DNA from 2 places in the Bacillus sp. GW823-FHT06A11 genome. Region 2 is predicted to be linked to the other one. Evidence: a T-box and tRNA genes for the amino acid it is inferred to sense, from the RefSeq annotation. Region 2 holds a T-box; the other holds one or more tRNA genes.

Region 1 (16,371 bases), 350 kb from region 2:
TTGCAGAACGCATGAATGGATTTGAAATTGAATCCGATCAAATGGATGAATACTATGAATATTTAGGTGAACAAGGCATTGACTTAGTTGGTGATAATGACAACGAAGAAGGCCCTAATAATCGCCAAATTACAAAAACAGAAGAAGAGTTTGACCTCAATGATTTAAGTGTACCACCTGGGGTTAAAATCAACGATCCTGTTCGTATGTATTTAAAAGAAATTGGTCGTGTAGACTTACTATCTGCAGAAGAAGAAATTCGACTTGCAACGCGTATTGAAGAAGGCGATGAAGAAGCGAAACGTCGTCTTGCAGAAGCAAACTTACGTCTTGTAGTAAGTATTGCAAAGCGCTACGTAGGCCGTGGTATGCTTTTCTTAGACTTAATTCAAGAAGGTAATATGGGTCTAATTAAAGCTGTTGAAAAGTTCGATTATCGTAAAGGTTTCAAATTTAGTACGTATGCAACTTGGTGGATTCGCCAAGCTATTACACGTGCGATTGCGGACCAAGCGCGAACAATTCGTATTCCAGTTCATATGGTTGAAACGATTAATAAGTTAATTCGTGTACAACGTCAATTATTACAAGATTTAGGTCGCGAACCGTCTCCTGAAGAGATTGGTGAAGAAATGGATCTTGCTCCAGAAAAAGTACGTGAAATCTTAAAAATTGCACAGGAGCCAGTTTCTCTTGAAACACCAATTGGTGAAGAAGATGACTCCCATTTAGGTGACTTTATTGAAGACCAAGAAGCAACATCGCCTGCGGACCATGCAGCCTATGAATTGCTAAAAGAACAATTAGAAGATGTGTTAGATACACTAACAGATCGTGAAGAAAATGTTCTGCGTCTTCGTTTCGGTTTAGATGATGGACGAACTCGTACGCTTGAAGAAGTTGGGAAAGTATTCGGCGTAACGAGAGAGCGTATCCGTCAAATTGAAGCAAAAGCACTTCGCAAATTAAGACATCCAAGTCGTAGTAAGCGTCTTAAGGATTTCTTAGAATAGGTTATTTTTTAAGTTTACTTCACCTTTGTGAAGTAAACTTTTTTATTTTGTTAATTTTTGTTAAAATTTAGCTATCGGCAACGATTACAATTTCTTGTAATTTATTTTACAGAATTGTCTTTTGATTTGCAAATGCTCATTTTTCGATTTTTCGATTAATTTTGTTTATTCTATACAAAAATATATGTAGAAAAGCGAAAAATATGATGAGAAACGTTAATAATTATCGAAATAATAAGCTATATGACAATAAAAAACAATAAACTGAATTTATGGAATATTTTTAACAAGTAGTAGTTTTCTCTTTTCTGATAGAGCGTTTTCAAGTACAATGGAAATGACTGAATCATCTAACTATTTAGGGGTATAGAGGGGGGAGAAGAGATATGAAACGTAATCCGCTGATTCCGTTCGCTCTTATTGCAGCATTGGGTATTATCGTTATGTTTGTATTTTCATTTCAGGGGCTAAATAAATCTAAAGAGTTAGCTGATGCAAAAAATGGCGGGAAGCCAGCACAAACAGCATCAAAACCAGAGGATATTGTGAAGCAAAGCTGTACGAGCTGCCACGGTGATCAGTTACAAGGGGCAGTAGGACCTAACTTACAAAAAATTGGTGGGAAACTTTCAAAGGATGAAATTAAAGAAATTCTTTCGAAAGGAAAGGGCAATATGCCTGCTAATATAGTTCCAGCTGATCAAGCCACTAAAGTAGCTGATTGGTTATCGAAGAAAAAATAAAGTTCCGTATGACAAGTCTTTTGCTTATGCAAAGGGCTTGTTTTTCTATATTTTCTAAAATACGATGAATGATAGAGAAGTGAATTGTTGTTATAGGCTTGCAACAACTACTATAAATTCATTATCATGGAGACAGACTGACAAGAGAAGGAGTAATGGAAATACATGAATGAAGTAAGGCTTTCAAAACGATTAGAAGAAGTTGTGCGTGAAATACCGGTAGGATCTACAGTTGCTGATATTGGATCGGATCATGCGTATTTACCGTGTTATACAATTATAAATAATATTGCTACAAAAGCAGTTGCTGGAGAGGTTGTAGATGGACCGTTTCGCTCTGCACAAGCAACTGTAGCTGAAAGTGGCTTGCAAGATAAAGTAGATGTGCGTAAAGGGAATGGATTAGCTGTTATAGCGCCAGGAGAAGTAGATGTAATTACGGTTGCTGGAATGGGCGGAGCGTTAATTCGTGACATTTTAGAAAGTGGTAAAGAAAAATTAGAAGGTGTAACACGTTTAATTTTACAGCCGAATATTGCAGCACATCATATTCGTGAATGGTTTGTTGAAAATGGTTGGGAGCTTATCCATGAAAAAATCGTAAAAGAAGATGGGAAAATTTATGAGATTTTAGTAGGAGAGCGAGGAAATGTCGAAGCACCTTACTCGGAAAATAAACAAGCGGGATTGTTTATGGGGCCATTTTTAATAAAAGAAAAAAGTGAAGCTTTCGTTGAAAAATGGGAAGGGGAATTGAAAAACTTCCAAAATATTTTAAAACAGTTAGAACGTGCGGCTAATTCTGAAGAAACAAAAGCGAAACGTGCAGAAGTAGAAGCGAAAATGAAAATGATAGGGGAGATTTTATCATGAGTAAAATTCCAAACGGCCATGAAATTATTTCTTTATTTGAAAGTATGTATCCGAAGCATCTGGCGATGGAAGGAGATAAAATTGGTCTGCAGATTGGAGCGCTTAATAAATCTGTACAACACGTATTAATTGCATTAGATGTAACGGAGGAAGTTGTGGAGGAAGCGATTCAATTAGGGGCGAATGTCATTATCGCGCATCATCCTTTAATTTTTAATCCGTTAAAAGCGATTCATACAGATAAAGCGTACGGAAGAATTATTGAAACGTGTATTAAAAATGATATTGCCATTTATGCAGCGCATACAAATGTGGATGTTGCCAAGGGCGGGGTAAATGATTTACTTGCCGAGGCGTTAGGGTTGCAAAATACAGAAGTTTTGGCACCGACATATGCAGAAGAAATGAAAAAAGTTGTTGTGTTTGTGCCAGTAACTCATGCAGAGGAAGTACGAAAAGCATTAGGAGACGCAGGTGCTGGTCATATCGGCAATTATAGCCACTGTACGTTTAGTAGCGAGGGTACAGGTACGTTTGTACCTCAAGAGGGGACAAATCCTTATGTAGGGGAAACTGGACAGTTAGAGCGCGTAGAAGAAGTGCGGATCGAAACGATTATTCCAGTTTCACTACAACGAAAAGTGATTAAAGCAATGGTAACGGCACATCCATATGAAGAAGTAGCGTATGATGTGTATCCACTTGATAACAAAGGCGAAACATTAGGGCTTGGGAAAATAGGATGCTTAAAAGAAGAAATGACACTTGGACAGTTTGCAGAACATGTAAAGCAATCATTAGATGTAAAGGGTGCACGAGTTGTTGGGAAATTAGATGATAAAGTGCGCAAAGTAGCTGTACTTGGTGGTGATGGTAACAAATACATCAATCAAGCTAAATTTAAAGGAGCAGATGTATATGTAACAGGTGACATGTATTATCATGTTGCTCATGATGCGATGATGCTCGGTTTAAATATAGTTGACCCAGGACATAACGTTGAAAAAGTAATGAAGCAAGGTGTGCAAAAGCAATTACAAGAAAAAGTGGATGCAAAGAAACTCAATGTACACATTCATGCTTCGCAATTACATACAGATCCATTTACATTTGTATAAGAAAAATAAAAACCGTTGCTCATATAGGCAACGGTTTTTATTATTGTTCTTTTTTCACTTTTACACGAGGTAATATTTTTTGTAACGGTACTTTTCGAACTCTCTCCCATGTAGCGGGATTCATTGGGTCATATTGATCTAAGAAAGCGATAACTTCTTTTGTAATTGGAGTTGGAGTAGAAGCACCTGCTGTAACAGCTACGTTTTCTACACCTTGTAGCCACTCTAATTTAATCTCACTTACGTCTGCAACGCGGTATGCTTTCGTACCAGCAATTTCTTGTGACACTTGTGCTAAACGGTTTGAGTTGTTACTTTTCGGATCACCGACAACAATTGTTAAGTCTGCAACATCAGCTTGTTTAGCGACAGCTTCTTGGCGAACTTGAGTTGCTAAACAAATTTCTTTATGGAATTCTGCTGTTGGGAATTTTTTTTGAATGTCCTCCATTAAATGTTGAACATCCCATTGACTCATCGTTGTTTGATTCGTTACTAAAATTTTATCTGTTGGGATTTCTAATGTTTTTAAATCATCGGCTTTTTCGATAAGGTGAACGATGTCAGGTGCAATACCAACTGCGCCTTCTGGCTCTGGATGATTTTTTTTACCGATATAAATGACATGATACCCTTCCGCTTTCTTAGCTTCGATAAGGTCATGTGTCTTGGTAACATCTGGACAAGTGGCATCGATTGTTGTTAAACCTTTTTCTTTTGCGCGTTGTTTAACTTCTGGAGAAACTCCGTGTGCAGTGAAAATAACAGTACCAGAATCAATTTTATCTAAAATTTCTAAGCGACTTGGACCGTCTAATGTGATGATTCCATCTTCTTCGAAAGCGTCTGTAACATGTTTATTGTGAACAATCATACCTAAAATATAAATGGGTCTCGGCAATGATTTATCTAATGCGGCGTTACGTGCAATTACCATTGCATCGACAACACCGTAGCAATAACCACGAGGGGAAATTTTAACAATTTTCATATGAGTAATCCTCTCCTTCTAAACAAGGGATACTTTTGTGCATAGTCTTTTACATTATAAAGGAGGAGTGGATAGAAAACAAAGGATTGTTACACATATAGTTTTGGTTTTGTTGCTGTTTTTTGAACAGGCTCCTCTCGTAATTCTTTTTCTATGACTGGCTCAATCACTATTTTTTTTCTTTTTCTTTTTTTTTGTGGAGGAGGTGGAGTTGCTACCTCAACCTTTTCTGTTATGTCTTCAGCCTGATTTTTAGTTGAATCTTCTTCCGTACTTTTTCCAGAGGTGAGGATTTTAACAATGCTTGGTAGGTTACGCATAATAGGGCCGTACTGTTCGACGACAGGGCTTACAGATTGAACGACTTGGGATACTTTTTCTATATTGTTTATCATATTAGTTGGATTCGAAATTAAATTCGCAAAAAAACTGCCGATGCCGCTACTGGATGCTGCTGTAGTTGTTGCACCGCCGCGCGTTTCGTTTGATTCGTACATTTGAGGGGGAATCATTTGCTCTGGATGCTGCTGCATGTATGGTTGATATTGCTGTGAGTACTGCTGTGGGTATTGCTGTTGATATTGGGGTTGATATTGTTGCCGATATTGAGGTGGCGGTTGCTGGTGCATCATTGGTGGCGGTCCTTCCATTTGTCGATAAGGCGGAACCATTTGCATGTAAGGTTCGGTTGGATCGTGTTTTTTAAAGAGTTTAGCAAGGAACCCTTTCTTTTTTTGTGCCATCGGTGGTAGTTGTGGAATTGGATATGGTGTATAAGGTTGCTGCCCTTGATTTGGATACATTTGTCTTGTGGGGGATTTTGGAAACATGTGAGAAATCCTCCTTTCTTCAGTTAGGTATATACACATACAATATGCAATAAGGGGGAAGAAGGTTAGTTTTTGAAGGGAAAACCTAAACTAAAGATGGATTTTACTTGTAGATTTCGATATAATGTAGACTTGACTGATTTGTGCGCGCAGTAGAAATTTAGAAAGAAGGTGTAACTTATGACACAACAAACTTTTACACAGTATGATTTTAAACCATTTTTAATAGATGCAGTTCGTGAACTACGCTTTACAGAGCCGACAGGAATTCAGCAGAAAATTTTCCCGGTCGTGAAAAAAGGTGTAAGTGTAATTGGACAATCCCAAACAGGTTCTGGGAAAACACATGCATACTTACTTCCTACATTGAACAGAATTAATGCAAGCCGTGAAGAAGTACAACTTGTTATTACAGCACCTACTCGTGAGTTAGCACAACAAATTTACGAAGAGATTGTGAAATTAACAAAATTCTGTGCGGAAGATCAAATGATTACAGCGCGTTGTTTAATTGGTGGAACTGATAAACAACGTTCAATTGAAAAGTTGAAAAAACAACCTCATATCGTAGTCGGGACACCAGGACGTATTAAAGACTTAGTAGAAGAACAAGCATTATTTGTTCATAAAGCAAATACGATTATTGTCGATGAAGCTGACTTAATGCTTGATATGGGATTCATTCACGATGTAGATAAAATTGCAGCACGCATGCCTAAAAACTTGCAAATGCTAGTTTTCTCTGCAACAATTCCTCAAAAACTAAAACCGTTTCTGAAGAAATATATGGAGAATCCAGAGCATATTCATATCAATCCAAAACAAGTTGCAGCTGGAAACATTGAACACTATTTAGTGCCTTCTAAACATCGTAATAAAATTGATTTAGTGAATAAAATGCTACTTCAATTTAAACCGTATTTAGCAGTTGTTTTCACGAATACGAAAAAAATGGCAGATCAAGTTGCTGATGGATTAATGGAACGCGGCTTAAAAGTTGGACGAATTCACGGGGATTTATCACCACGTGATCGTAAAAAAATGATGAAACAAATTCGTGACCTTGAATTCCAATATATTGTTGCGACTGATTTAGCAGCACGTGGTATTGATATTGAAGGAATTAGCCATGTTATTAACTATGAGCTACCATCAGATTTAGATTTCTTCGTTCACCGCGTTGGAAGAACAGCACGTGCGGGGCATTCTGGTATTGCAGTGACGATTTATGATCCAGCAAACGAAGAAGCATTAGATAGCTTAGAAAAACAACGTCATATCGAGTTTAAACATGTAGATTTACGCGGAGATGAGTGGGCGGATTTAGGTGAGCGTCGTCGTCGTAAGAGCCGTAAAAAACCAAATGACGAACTTGATGTTATGGCAACGAAAGTTATTAAAAAACCGAAAAAAGTAAAACCAAACTATAAACGTAAACTTGCAACAGAACGTGACAAAGTGAAGAGAAAATATAGCAATAAAAAAAGATAAGGGGTTTCCCTTATCTTTTTTTAATCCCGCTAATTTAAATGAAGAGTATAGTCTGTTTAAATACTCATATAAATTTGTGTAGTGCGTCTTTTGTGAACAAACAATTCACTACATATTTCTACAAATTATGCTATCATTATATCTATTGTATATTGAAGAGGTGATTGTATGTTAAAGATTGGATCTCATGTTTCCATGAGTGGTAAGAACATGTTATTAGCAGCAAGTGAAGAGGCTGTTTCATACGGTGCAACAACGTTTATGATTTATACAGGTGCACCGCAAAATACACGAAGAAAACCAATTGAAGAATTGAACATAGAAGCAGGAAGAAAACATATGGAGCTGAATGGTATTGAGGAAATTATCGTCCATGCGCCGTATATTATTAATGTTGGGAATACGACGAAGCCAGAAACATTCCAATTAGGTGTAGACTTCCTTCGTATGGAAATTGAAAGAACATCGGCATTAGGTGTAGCGAAACAAATTGTTCTTCACCCAGGAGCGCACGTTGGGGCTGGAGCAGATGCTGGTATTCAACAAATTATTAAAGGGCTTAATGAAGTACTAACGCCAGAACAGACGGTTAACATTGCGTTAGAGACGATGGCAGGAAAAGGAACAGAATGTGGTCGTAGCTTTGAAGAAATTGCAAAAATCATTGATGGCGTAAAATATAATGAAAAGCTATCTGTATGCTTTGATACGTGTCATACGCACGATGCAGGATATGATATTGTAAATGACTTTGACGGTGTATTAAACGAATTTGATAAGATCGTTGGTATAGATCGTTTACAAGTACTTCATATTAATGATAGTAAAAATGTACGCGGAGCAGGAAAAGACCGTCATGAAAACATCGGATTTGGTCACATTGGGTATAAAGCGTTGCATCACATTGTACATCATCCACAGTTAATGCATGTACCAAAAATTCTTGAAACACCGTATGTAGGGGAAGATAAAAAAGATAAGAAGCCACCATACAAATTGGAAATCGAAATGCTGAAAAACGGTACTTTTGATGAAGGGCTTCTTGAAAAAATTAAAGCGCAATAAGGAGGGGATTTCCCCTCCTTATTTTAGTAATTGCTGAAATAAGGTATTTACTTGTTGGGCAGTGGCAGGGGAAGTTACTTTTGCGATCTGTTTTAAGAGCTCTAGTCGCTCGTTGTTATCGTAAATATTAATATTTTTACCTTTCATAAGTAAAACGATTTGGTCAGCTTGTGCAGTCGTAATAGAAACTTCATATTCTTTGCTATATTTTAATAACTCTTTTGTAGAAATATGATTTAATTTTTTATTAACAATTTGTTTAATGAGGTTCATCTTGTTATCCTCCTTCACGCGTTCTTCTATCGAAATATATGAGCATATAGCTTGTACATATTCGTATAGAGTTTCTTTTTTCATGAGGAAAAGAAGCGTATGTTATAATATAAGGACAAAACTACAGAAAAAGAGTAAAGGGAGGACCTATGGAGCAAAAGCAACATCGAAAAGAAAGTGTTATTCATCTCATTTATCGTTTAGTTATGATTATTTTTGGGGCAGCATGCGCAGCGGTAGCGATTGAACTATTTTTAATGCCAAATAAAATTATTGATGGTGGAATTATTGGTATTTCTCTTATATTAGATTATCTTACTCCTAATATTTGGTGGTTAAGTTTTTCTACTTTAGTCGTTGTTCTCAATATCCCATTTATGTATTCGGGTTATAAGCAAATTGGAAAAACATTTATGTTATCTTCGGCATTTGGTATTGTAGCGTTAGCATTCATTGAGTCAACGTTACATGCGGTGCCACCGTTTACAACAGAGCCTATTTTAGCGACTGTGTTTGGTGGTCTTATTTTAGGTCTTGGTGTAGGACTTGTAATTCGTCATGGTGGATCGTTAGATGGAACTGAAATTATGGGGATTTTATTAACGAAGAAATTACCGTTCTCTGTTGGTGAATTCGTAATGTTTGTGAACTTATTTATTTTTGCATGGGCAGCATTTGTGTTTGGTGTGGAACAAGCGATGTATTCTGTTATGACGTACTATATTGCATTTAAAACGATCGATACAGTAATTCAAGGGCTAGATGAAACGAAAGCAGTTTTAATTGTATCTGATCAATATGAGGAAGTATCAAATGCGATTTTACATCGACTCGGCCGTGGAACTACAAAGCTTGTAGCAAAAGGTGGTTACACAGATAAAGAAAAAGAAGTTATTTATGCAGTTGTAACGCGTCTAGAAGTGACGAAGTTAAAGTCAATTGTGCATGAAATTGATGAAAATGCGTTTGTTACGATTATGAGCACGCAAGAGACAAATGGTGGTAAGTTTAAATCGGCTATTCACTAAACATATATAGGAATATTTTTCGAAAGCAGAGAATTTTTCTCTGCTTTTTGTTATAATAGTAAGGTTTCTTGAAAAAATAGATATATTTTAGGCAGATTGGTTTACAACTATAATAAGCTGTACTATAATTCAAATAGATATAAATCGGAATCATTCTGAATTAAAATAGGTGAGATGCTATGAATAATATATTAGAGATTGAAGGTTTAACATTCCGGTATGAAGATCGGAATGTGTTAGAAAATATTAATTTGCAAGTTCCGAAGGGAGCTTTTTTAGGTTTAGTGGGACCGAATGGTTCAGGTAAATCAACTTTACTTAAGTGTTTATTAGGCGTTTTAAAGCCAAAAGAAGGAAGCATTCGTGTGTTTGGCGTTGATAGTAAGAAGTTTAAGGAATGGAATAAAGTTGGTTATGTATCCCAAAAAGCAAATAGTTTCAATTCTGGTTTTCCAGCAACTGTTTCTGAAGTTGTGTCAATGGGACTTGTTTCGAAAAAAGGGCTTTTTCGCTTTTTCACAAAAGAGGATAAGAAAAAGGTAGAAAAAGCAATTGCTGATGTAGGGATGAGTGAGTTTCAAGGTCGTAATATTGGAGAGCTTTCTGGTGGACAGCAACAGCGTGTATTTATTGCTCGTGCGCTCGTTAGTGATCCTGAATTGCTTATTTTAGACGAGCCTACTGTTGGAATCGATGTAAAAAATGTGGAAAGTTTTTACGAAATATTAGAGGATTTAAACAAAAGGCTCGGGATCACATTAATTCTTGTTACTCATGATATGGGAGCTGTTACCGAAAAAGTAACACATGTTGCATGCCTAAACCAACATCTACATTTCCATGGAAATGTAGAGAAGTTCCGAGAGTTAGAAGATGCAGAAATGTCCGTCTTATATGGACATCATGTTCATCGTTTAGAACACGAACATGAGCATCACGGGAGGATATAATGATACAAGATTTTTTACAATATGACTTTTTACGTAATTCTTTATACGCAGGTATTTTAATTGGACTTGTTGCACCGCTAATAGGTGTGTTTGTTGTTATTCGTCGTTTATCTCTTATTGCGGATGCATTAAGTCACGTGACGTTATCAGGTATTGCAGCAAGTTTATTACTTGAAAAAACCATTTTTACAGGTGGATTTTTAAACCCCTTATATATGGGGATGGTTTTTTCAATTGGTGGAGCGCTATTAATCGAAAAGTTAAGAACTGTATATAAGCACTATCAAGAATTAGCAATTCCGATTATCCTTTCGGCAGGGATGGGAGTTGGAGTTATTTTCATTTCACTTGCAAATGGATTTAACACAGACTTATTTAGTTATTTATTTGGTAGTGTCAGTGCTGTAACAAGTACGGATTTAATTATTATTGGGATTGTAGCAATTGTTGTTGTTGCGACAATTATTTTATTATATAAAGAGCTGTTTCTACTATCATTTGATGAGGAATACGCAGTATCAACTGGTTTAAGAGCGAAATGGATTCACTTTATTTTCATTATATTAGTTGCTCTTGTCATTGCAGTATCAATGCGTGTAGTAGGGGTTCTTCTCGTATCATCATTAATGACGTTACCAGTTGCAGCAAGTATTCGTATTGCTAAAGGATTTAAACAAACAATTTTCTTTTCCATTTTATTTGGTGAAATTGCAGTAATTGGTGGAATGTTTGCTTCGTATCAACTTGATCTAGCACCAGGTGGTACAATTGTTATGATAGCAGTTCTTATTTTAATCGGTGCGATTTTATGGAAGAAGAAAAAAACTGCATAAAGTAGGGATAGGTATGAATCTAACAGAAGCTTTACGCCTAATGAAGGAAAAAGGATACAAACATACTGGAAAAAGAGAAGAGATGCTCAGATTATTTGCAGCACATAATCGTTATTTAACTGCGAAAGACGTTTTAGAGCATATGAAAGACGATTATCCAGGGCTTAGTTTTGATACGATTTATCGTAACTTAACAGTTTTTGCTGAGATTGGTGTTTTAGAACAAACGGAATTAAATGGTGAAAAACATTTTCGTTTCACTTGTTCTATTATGGAACATCATCATCATTTTATTTGTTTGGATTGTGGGGGGACGAAAGAGATTACTTCCTGCCCAATGGATTTTATGAATAAAGATTTTACTGGTTATGAAGTAACGGGTCATAAGTTTGAAATATATGGTCGTTGTCCAAAATGTGCAAAGTAAAAGCTCGTCGGTTATATAACTGACGAGCTTTTTTACGTAGAAAAGAAGGTTGCTCACAAATATTGTGGCAACCTTCTTTTTATTGTTCTTGTGTCTCTTTTTCTTTTTCTTTTTCTCGTTCAGCAGCCATTTCAGCAGCGATTACGTCGATTTCTTTTTTCAGTTCTTCTACCATTGTTTCTTCTGGTACTTTACGAACGACTTGCCCTTTACGGAATAATAATCCCTCTCCACGTGCACCAGCAATACCGATATCAGCTTCACGAGCTTCACCAGGACCATTTACAGCGCAACCAAGTACTGCAACTTTAATTGGTACTTGAAGTGTAGAGATGTATTCTTCCACTTCGTTAGCGATGCTAATTAAATCGATTTCAATACGACCACAAGTTGGACAAGAGATAAGTGTCGCTGCGTTAGAAGCAAGACCGAATGATTTTAATAATTCACGAGCAACTTTTACTTCTTCAACTGGATCAGCACTTAATGAAATACGTAGTGTATTTCCGATGCCTTTACTTAAGATTGCTCCAAGACCAGCGGCACTTTTTACAGTTCCAGCAAACAATGTTCCAGATTCTGTAATACCTAAATGTAATGGGTAATCAAAAGCGCGAGCAGCTTTCTCGTATGCTTCGATTGCTAAGTTAACATCAGAGGCTTTCATAGATACGATAATATCGTGGAAATCTAAGTCCTCTAAAATTTTAATATGATGTAGCGCGCTCTCAACCATACCATCTGCAGTTGGGTACCCGTATTTTTCTAAAATGTGACGCTCTAATGAACCAGCGTTTACACCAATACGGATTGGAATACCGCGCTCTTTTGCTGCATTTACAACAGCTTCTACTTTATGGCGACGACCAATATTACCTGGATTGATACGTACTTTATCGATGCCACCTTCAATTGCTTTTAAAGCAAGGCGATAATCAAAATGAATATCAGCAACAAGTGGAATGTTGATTTGTTTTTTTATATCAGCAATAGCATCTGCTGCGCGTTCATCTGGAACGGCAACACGGACGACTTGACAGCCAGCTTCTTCTAAACGCTTGATTTCAGCAACTGTTGCTTCAACATCATGTGTTTTTGTTGTTGTCATACTTTGTATAATTAATTCATTATTACCGCCGATTGTTAAATTACCGACTTTAACTGGACGTGTTTTTGTACGATGAGTCATTTCATTCACGAATAGATCGCTCTCCTTATAAAAGAAGTTTCTTATTTAGTCCCTCATATCAATAATAGTATACGTGATATAGGGCTATAGAAACCGAAGTGCTCGGTTTCACTTTTACTATTGTATCAGCGCCTTTATGTAATTGACAAGGATTAAGTGATGGCTTATTGATATAACGGGAATTTATAAGACTTTCCAATTTGTATTTTTGTAGCAGATGTACTTTTGTTTAATTGTTTAAAGTCGTCAATGACTTTTTCTATGGAAGGAATTTTTTTCTTGTTAATTTGTTCTGTAATAGAAAGAACTGTCTCGCCAGTTTTTACTTCAATTGTTTTATAAGATGTATCCGTTTCTTTTTCTGTTTTATTCTCTTTATTTTGTTGGCTGTCTGTGTTTTCTTTTTTAATCGTTTGGGCAGCAGTTGTTTTTTTATATGAACTTAACATCGGTAAAGTACCGATTTTTATATCGTAATAAAATATATAACCGAGAACAAGCACGAATAGGAATATACCTAACCTCTTCATATTCTTCACTCCTTTGCTAGGAATATATGCTTGTCCAAAAAAAAAATGCCTATTTAGGCATTTTTTTATTTTTCTTTCGGTTGGGGTACCTCTTTAATCGTTAAGTATAGAACGATTAAAACAACAGCGATATAAATGAATGTTGCCCCAGGTACGACGATTTTGAATAAATCCATAATCATGAAGAAAATGGTTGGGATTGTGTAGCTGTATGCAGTTAGTGTCCAAACTTGTTTATAGGATAGTTTACGTTGACCGCTCATAGCAGAACCGATGAACGCAAGTAAAGTCACGCCTACAAAAGTGATGAATAATTGGAATAGGTACACTAAGAATCCAATAACAAATAATAAAATTGGATAAATATTATCGAATAAAGAAATAAATTCTTGTAGATCTTTTTTCTCAATAGATGCACCTAACAAATCGTTATAAGAATACGTTTGTGTTTGACCATTTCCCATAGAGACTACTTTATCTTTTAAAACAAATAAACCTGTTTTATTTTGATATTTTTCTAGGTCTGTTGAATTTGGATCAAATACGAAAAGTGCATTTCCTTCTTCTTTTTCAATAGGCTGATCAATATCGGCTTTTAGTTCGCCATTTTCAATTTTAAAATCAGGTAAATCTTTATCGATGACTTGATTTACCATGCCTACACCATCTTGGATAAAACTACCGTACAAAAAAGTTCTTGGAATAGTAGTAATTAAGCAAAGTAGCATAATATACAAAATGGTTTTACCGATTTTTTGAAAACGGAATAGCGCCATATCTTTAGGCGAGTATATGCTTTTTACGAATTGGGTAAATATGGACATAGATTCACTTCCTTTATGTATGTATAAAATCATTGTAACGTAGGAATCTAGAGAATCTCAAGATATATTATATTTACATATAGTGGAGATAACTAAATTTCTTTTTATTAACTTTCTTCTTTTAAATAAGAAAAATACAATTGACACTTTTCTTTTCTATATGGTAAATTTATCTTACATTTCTTAAAGGGCATATCCGATAGGAATTCCTTTATTTGATATGTTGTTACATACATAATTGTGGACCCTTAGCTCAGCTGGTTAGAGCAGACGGCTCATAACCGTCCGGTCGTAGGTTCGAGTCCTACAGGGTCCATATCCATTTCGCATGTTTATTATGTTAGCAGGAAGCTTCCTTGTAGAAGGAAGCTTTTTTTACGGAATATATGAGCATTTTAATTGAAAAGAAGTGGGAATTTTGCTACTTTAATGATAGCAAGACAATGTGATTTATTTGTTTGCACCCTATGGCAATTAGGGTAGAATGAAGTTGTATGTCACTTAAGTGGCAATACATAAACTGGGAGGAATATAACAATGGCAAAACACGAATTACCAAATTTACCTTATGCGTATGATGCTTTAGAGCCTCACTTTGACAAAGAAACAATGAACATCCATCATACAAAACATCACAACACGTACATTACAAACTTAAACGCTGCTTTAGAAGGTCATGCAGAATTAGCTGACAAAAGCGTAGAAGAATTAGTTACAAACTTAAACGAAGTACCAGAAGCAATCCGTACAGCAGTACGTAACAATGGTGGCGGACATGCTAACCATACATTCTTCTGGACAATCCTATCTCCAAACGGCGGAGGACAACCTGTAGGTGAACTTGCAACTGCAATTGAAGCAAAATTCGGTAGCTTCGATGCATTCAAAGAAGAATTCGCAAAAGCTGGCGCAACTCGCTTCGGTTCTGGTTGGGCTTGGTTAGTAGTAAACAATGGTGAGCTAGAAGTAACAAGCACTCCAAACCAAGATTCTCCTTTAACTGAAGGTAAAACGCCAGTTATCGGTTTAGATGTTTGGGAGCATGCTTACTACTTAAACTACCAAAACCGTCGTCCAGACTACATCGGTGCATTCTGGAACGTTGTAGATTGGAACGCTGCTGAAAAACGTTACCAAGAAGCAAAATAATTGTAATAAATATAGAAAAAAGCTAGGGGAGAACCCCTAGCTTTTTTCTATGCTTTCCTTTTACATAATTGAGCTTGTCTTTGGAAGACTAGAACATGAAGTAAAGGAGAGTTGTGTATGAAGTGGAAACATATAATTGGTGACGTTGAAGTGAATCGGGATTTAGTGTTATTGCTCCTTATAGGAGGTTTATACACGCTCGCAATTTCTTTATCGAATACGTTTGTAAATATTTATTTATGGAAACAAACACAAAATTATGTGAATCTTGGCTTGTATAATTTGGCCAGCGTTATATTACAGCCTCTCACATTTCTTGTAGGGGGAAAATTAGCGAAACGTATCGATCGCTCGATTTTATTACGAATAGGAGTAGGAACGCTCGCAATTTTTTTTATTGTTGTCTTAGTAGCGGGGAAAAGTGCTTCTCAGTATATTTTATTAATGGGGGCTCTTTTAGGAGTAGGATACGGTTTTTACTGGTTGGCTTTTAACTTATTGACATTTGAAATTACAGAACCAGAAACAAGAGATTTCTTTAATGGGTTTCTTGGACTTCTTACATCCTTCTCTGGGATGATCGGACCAATAGCAGCAGGATACACAATTTCACGTATGGAGAAATGGAGTGGTTATACTGTTATATTCTTTCTTTCATTAGTTCTATTTGCAATTGCTGTCGTCTTAAGCTTCTTTTTATCTAAAAGAGAATGTGAAGGGCGTTATGAAATCGTGCAAGTATTGAAAGAACGACGGATTGATAAAAATTGGGGAAAGATTACACGAGCTCATTTTTTCCAAGGATTGAGAGAAGGAACGTTTATTTTTGTCATTTCAGTATATGTTTATTTAGCAACTAATAGTGAGTTTGCATTAGGGAAATACAGTTTAGTGAACTCTGCTGTATCCTTTGTATGTTATTACTTAGTTGCTCGTATGTTAAAGAAGGAGTGGCGAAAAAAAGCAATTTTACTTGGAGGCATTATTTTATATGCTGTCGTCTTTTTAGTTATTTTCAATGTTACATACACGAAATTACTTATT
Region 2 (16,371 bases):
CTCTTCCGAATATCGAGCAAATGATTGTAATTGCTAATGTTACTAATGCTACTGAAAAATGTGTAAAGCTGTATTTGCCATCCGCACCGTTCATCGCCATGTTAACTGCTGTATGTGCTAAAGCTAGACCGATTACCATTACTACTGGACCAACTACGATTGGTGGTAGTAGTTTCATAATCCACTCTGATCCTGATTTCTTAATTCCGAGTGAGATTAAGATGTACACAAGCCCTGCTAGCAAACCACCAAGCATTGCTGCTCCCGGCCCACCTGCCGTTTTCGCTGTTATAATCGGTGCGATAAAGGCGAATGATGATCCTAAATATGCTGGTACTTGACCTTTCGTTATAAGAAGAAACGCTAGCGTTCCTAATCCACTTGATATTAATGCTACTGATGGATTCAATCCTGTTAAAAACGGAACAAGCACTGTTGATCCAAACATCGCGAACAAATGTTGTATACTTAAAAATAACCATTTTCCCGGTTTCGGTACTTCATTAACGTCTAACACTGGCTTTTGTTCCATTGTTACATCCTCCTTCAGTTTAAATCTTTGCAATAAAAAAACTCTTTGTGCCTGTGCACAAAGAGTCCTATACTTTCGTATGCCAAATTTGACATATGAAAGCCAAGACCCTTTGGCAGCCTCACAGGACTACATTTAAAAGGGCTTTACTTATCGTATATGCTTACTCGATCTTGTTGATCTGTCTCTTGCAAATCAACTTCGATACGCTCTTCACTTGATGTTGGAATGTTCTTTCCTACATAATCAGCGCGAATTGGTAATTCACGATGACCTCTATCAACAAGAACCGCCAATTGAATTTGAGATGGTCTACCTAAATCCATAAGAGCATCCATTGCTGCTCGAACTGTTCTTCCTGTATATAATACGTCATCAACGAGGATAACTTTTTTCTTCGTAATATCTACAGGGATATCAGAACCTTTTACAAGTGGTTCTTTATTTTTGGATTGTAGTGTTAAATCATCACGATATAACGTAATGTCTAACTCTCCAACTTCCATTTCTTTTCCTTCAATTTGACCAATTCGTTCTGCCAAACGTTGTGCAATAAAAATTCCACGAGTTTTAATTCCGACAAGAACACAATTATCGACACCTTTATTTCGTTCCACGATTTCATGACTAATTCGTGTTAAAGCGCGGCGAATCATTTGGTCATCTAAAACGACAGCTTTCTCTTGCATGCTCTACACCTCCAAGCTTTTTTTCTTGCGTGAGAGTAATGGTATAAAAAAAGTCCTCTCAGCGTGTGCGAGAGGACTTTTGAAAAAAGGGTACAACATACCCTAAGTATTTCAAACCGTTACCTTCTCAACCTCACGGGGCTGTGTTAAAGGATCATTATTTAACTGTTGTCAGTATCTCAGTTTTCTTATGATTTGTCAATACTATTTTCGTAAAATATTTAATGCGTCTTCAAACACTTCTGGAATCGGTGCCTCAAACTGAATATATTCACCAGTACGAGGATGATCAAAGCCTAAAATACCCGCATGAAGTGCTTGTCCATTCATATCTAATGTTTTCTTCGGACCATACTTCGGATCTCCTGCAAGTGGATAGCCAATATATTTCATATGAACACGAATTTGGTGCGTACGTCCCGTTTCTAAGCGACATTCTACAAGTGTAAAGTCTTTAAAACGTTCTAACACTTGGAAGTGCGTAACAGCGTTCTTACCATTTTCATCAACTGTCATACTTTGACGCTCTTTCTTATCACGACCAATTGGTGCATCGATAGTTCCCTTATCATGCGGAATCACACCGTGTACAATCGCTTTGTAACGTCTCGTTACTGTTTTGGCTACAAGCTGATTTACAAGCGATTCATGTGCCATATCATTTTTAGCAACCATTAATAGTCCAGATGTATCTTTATCAATACGATGCACGATACCTGGACGCATTACACCGTTAATGCCTGATAAGTCTGTACAATGGTGCATAAGGCCGTTTACAAGTGTACCACTTGTATGCCCTGGTGCTGGATGTACAACCATGCCACGTGGCTTATTTACAACAAGCACATCTGCATCTTCATAATAAATTTCTAAATTTAAATCCTCTGGTTGAATATCTAGCGCTTCTGGCTCAGGAATCGTTACTGTAATTTCATCTTCTTCTTTTACTTTATAATTCACTTTTACTGCTTTCCCGTTCACTGTCACAACATCATCTTTAATCCATTGCTGTACTTGTGAACGTGACCATTCGTTATTTATCCCTGTAACGAATTTATCAATTCGCTCGTTTTTTTGCTCTGCTGCAACTGTTACTTGTACTACTTCACTCATTCAATTACTCCTTCGCTTTCTTGCCTTCTAATAATGTTTGAATAATAATTAATACAACACCAATACATAATGCTGAATCAGCTATATTGAATACTGGATAGTTGTACGAGAAAATATACACGTGAATGAAATCCACTACTTCTTGTCTAAATACACGATCAATAAAGTTACCAATTGCCCCGCCCAAAATTAGACCTAACGAAATACCTAGAAGCTTGTCTGTTTTCGCATACTTTTTCATATAAAATACGATAAACACTACAAAAACAACTGTAATAATGTAGAAGAACCACATTTTATTTTCTAAAATACCCCAAGCAGCGCCTCTATTTCGATGTGATGTTATGTATAATACATTGTCGATAATCGGAATACTCGTACCCAATTCCATGTTCTTTACAATTAACCACTTCGATATTTGATCGATAGCAATGACAAATAACGCTATTACATAATATATCATTTTCATTTCCCCCACAAAGACAGTGTACCTCAAAATTTTAGCATAGCTGCTACCTTTTCACAATGAACCTTTATAGAAGAATAAAATAAATTAAAAAAAGGTAATATAATATCGTTGTGCGTATTCATACATTTACCTTTTCATAGAAGAATTCATGAATCGTACGAGCAGTCGGCATTGTCTTCATTTGCTTTGTCGAAATTAATCTCCCCGTCTCTTCACAAATACCGTACATGTCTATTTCCATTTTAAATAATGCGCGTTCTACATCCTTTAAATCCTCTTTTATATCATGTAATAGCAATTTTTTCTTTATCTCTTCCTTAATTTCATATCCAAGCTCTTGGCTGAACTCGACATCATATTTGTGCATTACTTCTTTAGCTAGTCTCTCTTGCAACTCTTTTCTCATCAATTGCAATTCTTCTTTTATTTCCATGTAAATTTCATTCACGTGTACATTCCTCCTAGCTGTAATGTACAGTTAGTGTGTCCGAAATTTATTTGCTTACCTCACACACATTTTTCCTTCACAGGAAAGAGTCTGAAAAGTTTTTTTGATATGCCATCAACAAAAAAAACTGACTGCATGAATAGCAGTCAGTTTTTTATTATTTTACATAGTTTTCTTTAACAACTGTTGCACAACGCTCACATAATGTTTCATGTTCAGCATCTTTACCAATTGTTTCTGAAACTACCCAACAACGTTCACATGTTTCACCAGTTGCTTGCGCAACAACAACCGCTGTATGTTCATACTTCGGTGCATCTGCTGGCGCTTCATCCATCATACCACCAAGTTTATACTCAGAAACGATGAATAATTGCTTTAAGTCTTCGCTAATAGACTCTAACATAGCTTTCATTTCTGCAGTTGGATATAGCGTAATGCTTGCATTTAATGACTTACCGATTACTTTTTCATTACGAGCTACTTCTAGTGCTTTTAACACGTCATCACGTAATGTCATAAATACATCCCATTTTGTTTTTAACGCTTCCGCGTCATCTAATTGTACAGCTTCTGGCATATCAGTTAATTGTACACTTTCTTCTGTTACGCCTGGAATGTATGGCCATACTTCATCAGCTGTATGCGGTAAGATTGGTGTTACAAGTTTTGTTAACGCAACAAGAACATCATATAATACAGTTTGAATTGCACGACGATCTTCGTGATTTGCACCTTCAATGTATAAAATGTCTTTTGCAAAGTCTAAGTAGAATGAACTTAAATCAATTGTACAGAAGTTATGAATTGCATGATACACAGCAGCGAAGTCGTATGTCTCATATGCTTCTTTAACTTTTGTAATTAAGTCATTTAATTTCACTAACATGTAACGATCTACTTCACGAAGTTCAGCTACAGCTACTGCATTTTCACTTGGCTTAAAGTCGTCTAAGTTTCCTAATAAGAAACGGAATGTGTTACGGATTTTACGATACACTTCTGCTACTTGTTTTAAAATATCATCTGAAATACGTACGTCAGATTGATAGTCAACAGAAGATACCCATAAGCGTAAAATGTCTCCGCCTAATTGATCCATAATTTTCTTCGGTACGACGATGTTTCCAATCGACTTACTCATTTTACGTCCTTCACCATCTAATACGAAACCGTGACTTAATACGCCTTTATATGGAGCTTTACCTGTTACAGCAACTGCTGTTGATAATGAAGAGTTAAACCAACCACGATACTGGTCAGATCCTTCTAAATATAAATCAGCTGGACGCTGTAAATCTTCGCGCTCTTCTAATACCGCTTGGTGAGAAGAACCTGAATCGAACCATACATCCATGATGTCTGTTTCTTTACGGAATTCGCCATTTGGGCTACCCGGATGTGTAAATCCTTCTGGTAATAGATCTTTCGCTTCACGCTCGAACCATACGTTAGAACCGTGTTCACGGAATAAATCTGCTACATGGTTAATTGTTTCATCCGTAATAATTGGATCACCATTCTCAGCATAGAATACCGGAATTGGCACACCCCATGCACGCTGACGAGAAATACACCAGTCACCACGGTCACGAACCATATTATGAAGACGAGTTTCTCCCCATGCTGGTACCCATTTCGTTTCCGCTACAGCTTCTATTAATTCTTTACGGAATGCTTCAATAGATGCAAACCACTGTGCTGTCGCACGGAAAATAATTGGTTTTTTCGTTCTCCAATCATGTGGGTATGAATGTGTAATGAATGTTAGTTTCAGTAACGCGCCTACTTCTTCTAATTTTTCTGTAATTGGCTTGTTAGCTTTATCATAGAATAAGCCTTCAAATCCAGGTGCTTCATTTGTTAATACACCTTTATCATCGACTGGGCAAAGTACTTCTAATCCATACTTTTTACCAACAACGAAGTCATCTTCCCCGTGTCCTGGTGCTGTATGAACACAACCTGTACCTGCATCTGTTGTTACGTGATCTCCTAGCATAACTAATGAATCACGATTGTAGAATGGATGTTTTGCAACTGTGTACTCAAGTTCGCTACCTTTTACTGTTTTCACAACTTCAGCATTTTCCCACTCTAACGTTTTTGCAACTGTCTCAAACAGCTCAGAAGCAATGATAAATTTCTCATCATTTACTTTTACAATACTATATTCAAGCTCTGGGTGAACAGAAATACCTAAGTTTGCAGGTAATGTCCAAGGTGTTGTTGTCCAAATGATGTACTTTTCATCACCTTCTAATACATTCTTTCCATCTTTTACAGGGAATGCTACGTAAATAGATGCTGATTTTTTATCTTGATATTCAATTTCAGCTTCTGCTAAAGCAGATTCACTCGTTGGAGACCAGTAAACTGGTTTTTGACCTTTATAGATATAACCTTTTTTCGCCATGTCACCAAACACTTTAATTTGTTGTGCTTCATAAGCTGGCTCTAAAGTAATATATGGATTATCCCAATCTGCACGTACACCTAAACGCTTAAATTGTTCACGTTGACGTTCTACTTGTTCATATGCATACTCTGCACATAACTTACGGAACTCAGCAACTGTCATTTCTTTACGTTTTACGCCTTTATTTGTTAAAGCTTGTTCAATTGGTAAACCGTGCGTATCCCATCCTGGAACATATGGCGCACTAAAACCAGTCATTGATTTATAACGAACAATAAAGTCTTTTAATACTTTATTTAATGCATGTCCCATATGAATGTCACCATTCGCATATGGAGGTCCATCATGCAATACAAATAAAGGACGACCTTTTGTATGTTCTTGTACTTTTTCGTAAATATTCATTTCAGCCCATTTTTCTTGCATTGCAGGCTCACGTTTTGGTAAGTTCCCACGCATTGGGAACTCTGTTTTCGGCATCAGTAATGTATTTTTGTACTCCATGCTCAATTCCTCCTTACATGTATAAAAGAAATACTTAAAAAACGGAATAAAAAAGAGACTTTCTCATCCCAAAAAGGGACGAGAAAGTCTCCCGCGGTACCACCCTAGTAGATCATATACATATGTATAGAATCCTCTTTATATTCTTAACGCGAATACACGCCTACGCTTACTCTATTTATTCAGCGCGGAACTCCAGGGTGATATTCCCACTATCTCCTTATCCTGAGCTTACACCATCCTCAGTTCGCTATATAAGGTTTGAAAAGGTACTTATCCCTATCTTCGTTTTTCTTAATAAATATGTTGTTTAAAATTATATGTAATAATGAGAAAAACGTCAAGCTTACACTGTTTCTTCTTTTTTCAACAGTTCATCTACTTCGTCTTCTAACTCAATTAGTTTATCCCAATCATCGTTGTTTAACATTTCAAGCTGTGTTTCTAATAACATACGGAAACGAGTTCGGAATACTTTCGCTTGTTTCTTTAGCTCTTCAATATCAAAAGCAACTTTTCTTGATTTTACTAATGCTTCGTTAATAATACGATCAGCATTCTTTTCAGCTTCACGCACAATTAATTTCGCTTCTTTTTGCGCATTACGTTTTACTTCTTCCGCTGCTTCTTGCGCAACAACGATAGATTTGTTTAACGTATCTTCAATATTAGAGAAATGATCTAACTTCCCTTCTAACTGCGCAACTTTTTCTTCTAAAGCTTTTTTCTCACGAATGACCAATTCATAATCTTTGATAATTTGATCAAGAAACTCATTTACTTGATCTTCATCATAGCCACGGAATCCGCGACCAAATTCTTTGTTATGAATATCTAATGGTGTTAACGGCACAACGCCACCTCCAAGTAGTTATCTAAATTTCCTCTTTCAATTATATCTTTTCTTCGACAAAATAGGAGGATTTCCTTCTAAAAAACCAATCATTTTAGTATACCATACAAAATTCTCCATTTGTCGCGTTTTGTTCTACCTTCTACAGAAAATAATTTACTTCGGCCATATCCTCTAACAGAAAAAACGTCTCCTGGATAACATTCATAAGAAGTTTGCTCCACTGTTTTCCAATTGACTTTTACTAAACCATTTTTTATGAAAGGTTGTACTTTCTGTCTAGATAAATGTAACATTTCAGCTAACATAACATCTAAACGAAGTGAAGAAACCGTTCCAGATTTCTCCCCCCACGTTTCATGTATTTGTAGAATTTGTTCTCCTTGTACTGCTGATAAGGAGACTTTTACTTTTCCTATTGCTTGTAAGTTCATCTCAATGTACGATACGATTTCTTTCGCAACTACAATTTGGGCACGATTTTCTTGCAGCAAAATATCACCACATTTTTCTCTCGTTAAACCAAGAGACATAAATGTACCTAATATTTGCCTATGTTCTAGCGTATAAAACTTGGAAGGATAGTCAATTTCTAATACTTCTACTTGAAATTCTTCTTCATTTAATTCTAGATAGTCTGGATAAATGAGTGCTCTTTTACGCTCTGCATTAGGCGTTGCACCACCAAATTGCACAGCAACATCTCCTTGTCCAATTGCCATAGAAACAATTTGTTGCTGTCTTGGATCAAGGAAATCTGTTAATTTCACTTGATGGTACTCCGCTGTTCGCTTCCACTCCAGCACTTTATCTACAAAGACCTCTTCATCAGGCCTAAAATGTTCGTAAATGCTCATGTATTTAACCTCTTACTATAAGAAATAGCTGAACAAACTGAACAAACCACTTTTAGCAAGTTTTAACGCAAAAATCGCAACGAGTGGAGAAATATCAATCATACCAAGCGGCGGAATAAATCTGCGGAATGGTTCTAAATACGGTTCACAAATTCGCGCCAAGAACTCTCCAAAAGATGATTCCTTTGCACCAGGAAACCATGATAGGAGAATGTAAATAATCAGTGCCCACGAGTAAATCTCGATAGCAGAACTTAACACCATTAAAACTGTTGTCATGGCGTATTACCACCTCTTTATATTTGTTTCTTCTTCTTCACCGAATAACTCTGAAATTGCACCAACAATATCAACATTTTCAGGTGTACACATAAATGTTTTCGGTCCTATTTTTTGAATGTCCCCGCCTATAGCGTATACAGTACCACTTAAAAAGTCAACGATACGTACCGCTTGATCAGTAGACATTCTCTGCAAATTAATTACAACAGCTCGTCTACCTTTTAAGTGGTCCGCAATCCCTTGTGCTTCCGAATATGTGCGTGGTTCTAATAAAACAACTTTTGAAGATTGTTTTGCTGTTTCAATACTCACAACATTTTGCTTCGGTTGCGCTTTCGGAAACGTAACATCTTGTTGTTCTGGTGGATCTTGCTGCTTTTTCATGTCTGTTTGCTCCTTTTCATAACCATATTGAGCTGCTTCTTTTTCTTCCGGTGTATCAAAAAAGAAGTATTTTACTTTTGACCAACTCATAATAAGATTCTCCTTCCTTTTACGCTTTTCCTACTAAAATCGTTCCCAAACGAATATATGTAGCCCCTTCTTCAATTGCAATCGTGTAATCGTTGGACATTCCCATTGATAATTCTTTACATGGCGCATGTAATAACTCTAGCTCCTGCACCTTTGTTTGCAACATACGTAATTCCTTAAAACAGCGTCTGATTTCTTCCTCTTCTTCTGTAAATGGAGCCATCGTCATTAGTCCAACCACTTCAATTTTATCGAATTCTTGCAAACTTTGAATAAAAGAAACAACCTCTTCTATTGCTAATCCTTGCTTCGATTCTTCAGATGAGGTTTTCACTTGAATAAAGCATTTCACTTTCTTATCAGCACGTTTCTGAATTTCTTTCGCCAGGGAAAGACGATCTAACGAATGTAAATAATCAATTTCATTAATGATTTCTTTTACTTTTCTCGTTTGTAATGAGCCAATAAAGTGCCAATTAACTTTTGAACCGAAATGCTCATATTTCTGTAAGAAACCTTCATTTCTATTTTCACCTAAATCGATAATTCCAGTTTCAATTACTTCGTTTGTTTTTTCAATCCCTACAGTTTTTGTCACTGCAACAAGTTTAATATCTTGCAACGAACGTCCAGCTCGAACGCAAGATTCTTTAATAGCTTCGTTTACAATTACTAAATTTTCTTGTACTGTCACTTGCTTCCTTCCTCCTTAAAACCTATGAAACTCAACATTCTTCCTGTCTTACCTTGATCACGACGATGAGAGAAAAATAGTTGCTCTTCACAGCTTGTACAAAGAGATGACATTACAATATGCTCTTCTTTTATGCCTGCTTGTACACATAATATACGATTAATTTCTTTTAAATTAATTGCGTACTGCCCGTCAGAAATTTTTTGATGAGGAACAGCACCGTTAATTACTTTCTGTGCTGCTGTTAATACACGATCATCCACAACATAACAACAAGATCCAATCGACGGTCCAATTGCAACATGAATTTCATCACTTGAAATACCTTCTGCATTCCACTTTTGAATCATTTCCTTTGCAATCTCTTGTACAGTGCCTTTCCATCCAGCATGCGCAAGTCCTATCATACCATGTGATGGTGCATAAAAATAGAGCGGAACACAATCCGCGTAACAAGACGTTAACAGAACATCTTCATTACTCGTATAAATGCCATCTGTTTTTGAAATGCCGTCCTCATATGAATAAACGCCACTTCCTTTTTCCTGTTGCCCTACTTTTTCAACATGATGATCATGAACTTGTTCAGAGCAAATCCAGTTTTCTAATGGTTTTTGTAACTTATTTGCTAAAATGCGTCTGTTTTCATGAACGTTCTCCACGATATCATTCACATGTAATCCTAAATTCATCGCATGAAAGGAGCCCGTACTTATCCCACCATCTTTTGTCGTAAATCCAGCAGTAATGTTTCCAAGTTCTTTCCACGCTTGTAAATACAGTATACCGTCCACATATTTAAATGGTTCTCTCATAATAAAGCGGCTCCTTTTAATTAAAATAACAGAAAAAAGCATGGTACTTCCTGTCTATTTTACCATACTTTTATTTTTTCATAATCCTAACAGAAAAAAAAGAGGAATTTGTAATATTCTTTATGAAATTGTCGGTGTTTGTATTGATTCTGTTACAGTATTAACAGGATCTACTCTTACAAGTATGACATCCTCCCCAATTTTCACAATTTCCTTCCAAGGAATTACAATCTCAACATCTTTTCCAAAAATACCTAGCATACGTGTCTGTTTGGAAATAATAACAGAACAAACTTGCCCTGTGTTCATATCAATTTCAATATCTCCAATATTCCCAATCCTTTTTCCATCTGAAATATTTATAACATCCTTCATCTGTAACTCTGAAATTCGTATCACCATTTTTACCCTCTCCCCCTTATATGACGAATTGGAAGCTGTTTCTCATATTTACAGGAAGCCACCTATACGAAACACCATGCTAGTTTCATTATATGAACACTAATCCCCTACTATGAGCACAAACCATATTACATATAAAAAGGTCTCACCATAATTGGTGAGACCTTATCCTTGAATCGTTTTATTCATTTGTTTAATGGCTGACTTCTCTAAACGTGATACTTGCGCTTGGGAAATCCCAATTTCTTCTGCAACTTCCATCTGTGTCTTTCCTTGGAAGAAACGTTTTCTAATAATCATTTTCTCTCGATCATTTAAACGCTTCATTCCTTCTTTCAATGCTAGTTCTTCAACCCACTGCTCGTCCTTTTGTTTTTCATCACTTAACTGATCCATAACAAAGATAGGATCTCCTCCATCATTATAAATCGGTTCAAATAATGAAACTGGATCTTGAATCGCATCTAAAGCAAATACTATCTCTTCATGAGTTACTTCTAGCACTTTTGCAATATCCATTGCTGTTGGTTCTTTTGAATTTTCTGCAATTAACTTCTCTCTTACTTGCAAAGCTTTATACGCAATATCTCGCAATGAGCGCGATACGCGAATCGGATTATTATCACGCAAATATCTGCGTATTTCCCCAATAATCATCGGCACAGCATACGTTGAAAATTTTACATTTTGGCCTAAATCAAAATTATCAATTGATTTCATAAGTCCGATGCAACCAACTTGGAATAAATCGTCAACATATTCTCCTCTGTTATTAAATCTTTGGATGACGCTCAGTACAAGACGTAAGTTTCCATTCACTAATTTTTCTCTTGCGCTTATCTCTCCACTTTGCATTTCACGAAATAATTTACGCATCTCTTCATTTTTTAATACTGGAAGTTTAGCTGTATCAACACCGCAAATTTCTACTTTGTTTCTCGTCAAAGTGTTCCCTCCTATCGGGAGTTGCTGTACAGTGTAAAGTATTTCCTTTGAAGGGGATTTTATGCATATGGTTTTTTCACGATTTTTTATTTAAATTATCTTTCCTAATACAACTAAATAGAATAAGACCAGCCTACATAACGGCTGGTCTTATTCTTCACACCATTTTATTAAATTCTTTTCGTAATCTTTTTATAATTCTTTTTTCTAAACGCGAAATGTATGACTGTGAAATCCCAAGCATATCCGCCACATCTTTTTGCGTCTTTTCCTCTCCTCCAGCAAGCCCAAACCGAAGTTCCATAATTTGTTTTTCACGATCATTTAATTGGTGTAATGCTTTCATTAAAAGGTGACGATCTACAGTAGCTTCTAAATCTTTGGTAATAATATCATCATCTGTACCTAACACGTCAGACAACAATAGTTCATTCCCATCCCAATCAATGTTTAGGGGTTCATCAAAAGAAACTTCCGAACGATTTTTGTTATTCCGACGTAAATGCATTAAAATTTCATTTTCTATACAACGCGATGCATATGTTGCTAATTTTATTTTCTTTTCTGGATTAAATGTATTTACCGCTTTAATAAGGCCGATTGTTCCTATACTAATTAAATCTTCAATATTTATCCCTGTATTTTCAAACTTTCTTGCTATATATACAACGAGCCTTAAGTTGCGTTCAATAAGTAATGACCTTGCTGCCTGATCTCCTTTTGGTAATTTATTCAAAAGAACTTCCTCTTCTTCTTTCGTTAACGGTGGTGGCAACGCTTCACTTCCACCAATATAATAAATTTCATCGGTCTTAATTCCTAATTTCAGCAATACTTTATACCAAAGGTATACTAAATAAAATTTTAATTTCATCATATTATCCCGCCTCTCATTATTAAGCGATCACCATTTTTTGTGAAATCAACATTTTTGGATGCACAATACATTGATACTCTCCATTAGTAGACAGTTGTTGTGTATTTAATCCAATTAATACTTTGTTTACAACAATAGAACTACCTTCATGATCAACTTGCACACTGTCAGGCTTAATTGCCCACAAAAATTGACTTTCTACTCCTACTGCACGGAAAGGAATTAAACGTAATTTTGTCGCCCAACCAGAATCATTTTCTGGTATTTGAGGAATTTCTGTTTTGGAATAAATTTGTTCTGTTAACCAAGATGGTAAGCAATGTTCTAATGATGAAACATGCATAATCATAACGGGTGTTTTTGTTAATGGGTCGTAAAGTTGGTTCCCATTGTCAATAAGACCTGCCAGTTCTAGTTCTTCTTCGGCTAATTGAATTTTTACTTTCACAATTTGGTCATAGTGTATTTTCGTGACCTCTACGCTTTCAATACGCTTTTTAGAAAAATAATAAATTACCGGAAAACCAAAAATAACAAATAACCAACTAATTGGATCGCCGTAAGAAATTGACTGAGATTGAACCAATCCATTTACCATTTCATTCGTTTGCAAAAAGAAATGAGTTCCAATTAATCCTCCGCCAACCATAAAGGTTACAAAGTAAAAAGTAAAAACAGTTTGTGCATAATTTCTAAATGTTGTAAACCCAAATGCTGTATACACAATAAGTAACGAGTACAGTAGTTTCATAATTGGATGTGTCATCATAGAAGCAAAAGGAGTAAAGGCAAAAATAACAATAGTTGAACCTATAAATGCCCCTAACACAAGCCTCCATCTCTTGATCTTCTTTTTTAACACGGTAGCTGTTAATAAAAGCAAAAGAAAATCAATGCAGGCGTTTAACAACCAAACAACGTCGGCGTAAACAACCAAACAATTCACCTCTTTTTTCAAGTTGAGACTAGTATAATGCATATCCAATAGGAAAGTGTGTCAATTTGCGGAGGTGTTTTTTTGTTATTTTGTGATTTCTAGACATAATCTGTCGGTAAAAAATAAAAGTACAAATTCATAGAATGATATACTCTTATTTTCACCAACAAAATATATTGAAATATACGAAATAAAAAAAGACCTGCTTAGCAGGTCTTTTCCATTTAAAAAACAAAAAAGGAGCATGAAGGCTCCTTTTTTTATCGTCTACGACGGTTACGTAAAAATGCTGGAATATCGATATCATCTGAATCTGAATGACGCTCATGTACAACTGGCTCTTCACGCTTCATTTCACGTTTTACTTCACGTTGTTTTGAAGGTTGAGCTACTGGTTGTTGCTGTTGTTGCGTGTGGTTCGCATTCGGACGAATAATTGGTTTTGGTGGTTGAGTTGCAATGCTATCATCAAAACCAGTTGCAATTACAGTTACAACGATATCATCTTTTAATCCTTCGTTAATAACAGAACCGAAGATCATATTTACTTCTGGATCTGAAGCTGAAGCTACGATATCTGCCGCTTCTTGTACTTCATATAAGCTTAAGTTAGCGCCACCCGTAATGTTCATGATAACACCTTGAGCTCCATCAATAGATGTTTCTAGTAATGGACTAGAAATCGCTTTTTTCGCAGCTTCTGCAGCACGATTTTCCCCGTTACCAGAACCAATACCCATTAAAGCAGAACCTCTATTAGACATAATTGTCTTTACGTCTGCAAAGTCTAAGTTAATTAAACCTGGTGTTGCAATTAAATCCGAAATACCTTGAACACCTTGACGTAATACGTTATCAGCTTCACGGAATGCTTCTAACATTGGCGTATTTTTATCAACAATCTCTAATAAGCGATCATTTGGAATTACAATAAGAGTATCTACATTTTCTTTAAATGCTGCAATACCAGATGCTGCTTGCGTCGCACGCTTACGTCCTTCAAAAGTAAATGGACGTGTTACAACACCAACTGTTAAAGCACCTAATTCTTTTGCAACTTGAGCAACAACTGGAGCTGCACCAGTTCCAGTTCCACCGCCCATACCGGCAGTTACGAAGACCATATCCGCACCACGAAGTGCTTCTTGGATCTGTTCTTTACTTTCTTCTGCAGCTTTTTTCCCTACTTCAGGGTTTGCGCCTGCACCAAGTCCACGCGTTAATTTTCCACCAATTTGCATTTTCGTTTCAGCTTTTGATAGATTTAATGCTTGTGCATCAGTGTTCACAGCGATAAAGTCTACACCTTGTACACCGTGTTCAATCATACGGTTTACAGCATTGTTTCCGCCACCGCCGACACCGATAACTTTTATATTCGCTAATTGATCTTGAGTAGTATCAAACTCTAACATGTCGAAATCCCCCTAGAACCTCATTTTTCGTGTCCAATTTTAATCCCATAAATAACGGAATACACGTTTTACTTTTGACATCATGCGGTCATCATTTTGATTATTATTGTTTTGATTACGAGTTTTTTGTTTTGCAGGTTGCTGTTGTACCGGCGTTGGTGCTGGTGCTGGTACTGGTTCAAAATGCTCTTGCTTTTCCTGCACATTTTTCCCACGTAATTTAGCTTTTTGATAAGAATGTTTAATTAATCCAACTCCACTTGTATATTGGGGCTCACGCACACCAATATAATCAGGAGTTGCTACACGAACATTTTCATGTAAAATATCATATGCAAGGTCAAGAACACCTGGCATAGAAGCAATTCCACCAGTTAGTACATAACCAGAAGCCACTTGCTTTACTCCTAACTTACGCACTTCATCTTGAACAAACATTAAAATTTCCTCTACACGAGCCTCTATTATATCCGATAATTCCAACTGAGAATATTGTTCTGTTTGATCACTTCCCATAATAGGAACCGTAAACATCTCTTCTTCAGATGCTGTATCATAAAAAGCATGTCCATATTTCAACTTAATTTGATCTGCATTTTCTGTTGAAGTTTTCAACCCAATCGCAATATCCTTCGTTATATGGTCTCCACCTAATGGTAATACGCTCGTCGCTTGTAACTCTCCATCTTTAAAAATAGATAAAGTTGTAGATCCTCCCCCCATATCAACAAGGGCTACTCCTCTATTTTTTTCATCTGAAGATATAGCAACTGTTGCAGCCGCTAAAGGTTGAAGACAAATATCAACAATTTCAAGACCTGCTTTTTCTACACAACGAAGTAGGTTATGTAGTAAAGTTCTCGAGCCTGTAATAAGTGTACCTTCCATTTCTAATCTTACACCGATCATCCCGCGTGGATCGTTAATCTCGTCAAGACCGTCTACGATGAACTGTCGAGGTACCACATCAATAAACTCACGTTCTGGAGCAATTGACACAACTTGTGCTGCATCTAGAACGCGTAAGACATCTTCATTCCCGATTTCACGATCTTCATTTGAAACAGCGACTACTCCGTGACAAGGAAGTAGCTGTACCTGGTTTGCATTGACACCTACTACAACTTGCTCAATGTGGATTCCCACCATGCGCTCAGCTTGTTCAATTGCTTTTTTAATTGATCGAACAGTCTCGTCTATATCAACTATCGATCCCTTCTTTAAACCATTTGATTTTACATTTCCAACACCAATAATGTTTAAGCTGTCATTAACCATTTCACCAATGATGACTTTAACATTGGATGTACCGATGTCAAGACTAACATATATTTCATTGCTGTTCATTCTTTGGCACCTCCTTCTTTATTTATACCATACAACTCAATATATGGAACAACAATCGCAACTTTACTATTTATAAGAAAAATATTCAACGTCTTTATACGTTTCCCTTTTTTAACCCTATATTTTTCTTATTTTTATTTAGCATTCAATTAAGAATATCGCAGTAAACTATGAATAACTGCTTATCTTGAAATAATTCTATTTCGAGTGTAAAGTTTACCGCCAAGTATAAGTCTACACTAAGATGTACTCATAGAAAAGTGAAACTTGTACCAATACTAGTATGAATCTAAGAATTT

Evidence for each region. The T-box of region 2 lies ahead of ileS2 (isoleucine--tRNA ligase). A T-box ahead of a tRNA ligase gene usually reads a tRNA of that ligase, here a tRNA-Ile.
Region 1: it encodes a tRNA-Ile, which carries the amino acid that the T-box ahead of ileS2 (isoleucine--tRNA ligase) is inferred to sense. The anticodon was not compared.

The regions. Positions count from the first base shown of each region.
Region 1 is NZ_JBXAHS010000002.1:501,184-517,554, forward strand. Features, by position in the region: gene rpoD (RNA polymerase sigma factor RpoD) at 1-1,013, shown strand, start outside; gene cccA (cytochrome c550) at 1,400-1,756, shown strand; gene AC1Q8L_RS11080 (tRNA (adenine(22)-N(1))-methyltransferase) at 1,922-2,629, shown strand; gene AC1Q8L_RS11085 (Nif3-like dinuclear metal center hexameric protein) at 2,626-3,747, shown strand; gene AC1Q8L_RS11090 (4-hydroxy-3-methylbut-2-enyl diphosphate reductase) at 3,788-4,738, opposite strand; gene vrrA (VrrA/YqfQ family protein) at 4,828-5,568, opposite strand; gene AC1Q8L_RS11100 (DEAD/DEAH box helicase) at 5,749-7,059, shown strand; gene AC1Q8L_RS11105 (deoxyribonuclease IV) at 7,228-8,124, shown strand; gene AC1Q8L_RS11110 (DUF2624 domain-containing protein) at 8,143-8,397, opposite strand; gene AC1Q8L_RS11115 (YitT family protein) at 8,547-9,425, shown strand; gene AC1Q8L_RS11120 (metal ABC transporter ATP-binding protein) at 9,605-10,375, shown strand; gene AC1Q8L_RS11125 (metal ABC transporter permease) at 10,375-11,208, shown strand; gene AC1Q8L_RS11130 (Fur family transcriptional regulator) at 11,222-11,635, shown strand; gene ispG (flavodoxin-dependent (E)-4-hydroxy-3-methylbut-2-enyl-diphosphate synthase) at 11,715-12,824, opposite strand; gene yqfZ (protein YqfZ) at 12,989-13,354, opposite strand; gene yqgB (protein YqgB) at 13,420-14,178, opposite strand; tRNA gene AC1Q8L_RS11150 (tRNA-Ile) at 14,421-14,494, shown strand; gene sodA (superoxide dismutase [Mn]) at 14,716-15,327, shown strand; gene AC1Q8L_RS11160 (MFS transporter) at 15,445-16,371, shown strand, end outside.
Region 2 is NZ_JBXAHS010000002.1:846,637-863,007, reverse strand. Features, by position in the region: gene uraA (uracil permease) at 1-532, opposite strand, end outside; gene pyrR (bifunctional pyrimidine operon transcriptional regulator/uracil phosphoribosyltransferase) at 679-1,221, opposite strand; gene AC1Q8L_RS13095 (RluA family pseudouridine synthase) at 1,426-2,334, opposite strand; gene lspA (lipoprotein signal peptidase LspA) at 2,339-2,797, opposite strand; gene AC1Q8L_RS13085 (TraR/DksA C4-type zinc finger protein) at 2,922-3,251, opposite strand; gene ileS2 (isoleucine--tRNA ligase) at 3,409-6,174, opposite strand; T-box leader at 6,246-6,469, opposite strand; gene divIVA (septum site-determining protein DivIVA) at 6,521-7,027, opposite strand; gene AC1Q8L_RS13070 (YlmH family RNA-binding protein) at 7,117-7,884, opposite strand; gene AC1Q8L_RS13065 (YggT family protein) at 7,900-8,163, opposite strand; gene AC1Q8L_RS13060 (cell division protein SepF) at 8,170-8,640, opposite strand; gene AC1Q8L_RS13055 (YggS family pyridoxal phosphate-dependent enzyme) at 8,660-9,334, opposite strand; gene pgeF (peptidoglycan editing factor PgeF) at 9,331-10,149, opposite strand; gene AC1Q8L_RS13045 (YlmC/YmxH family sporulation protein) at 10,270-10,551, opposite strand; gene sigG (RNA polymerase sporulation sigma factor SigG) at 10,717-11,496, opposite strand; gene sigE (RNA polymerase sporulation sigma factor SigE) at 11,654-12,373, opposite strand; gene spoIIGA (sigma-E processing peptidase SpoIIGA) at 12,393-13,310, opposite strand; gene ftsZ (cell division protein FtsZ) at 13,571-14,725, opposite strand; gene ftsA (cell division protein FtsA) at 14,765-16,072, opposite strand.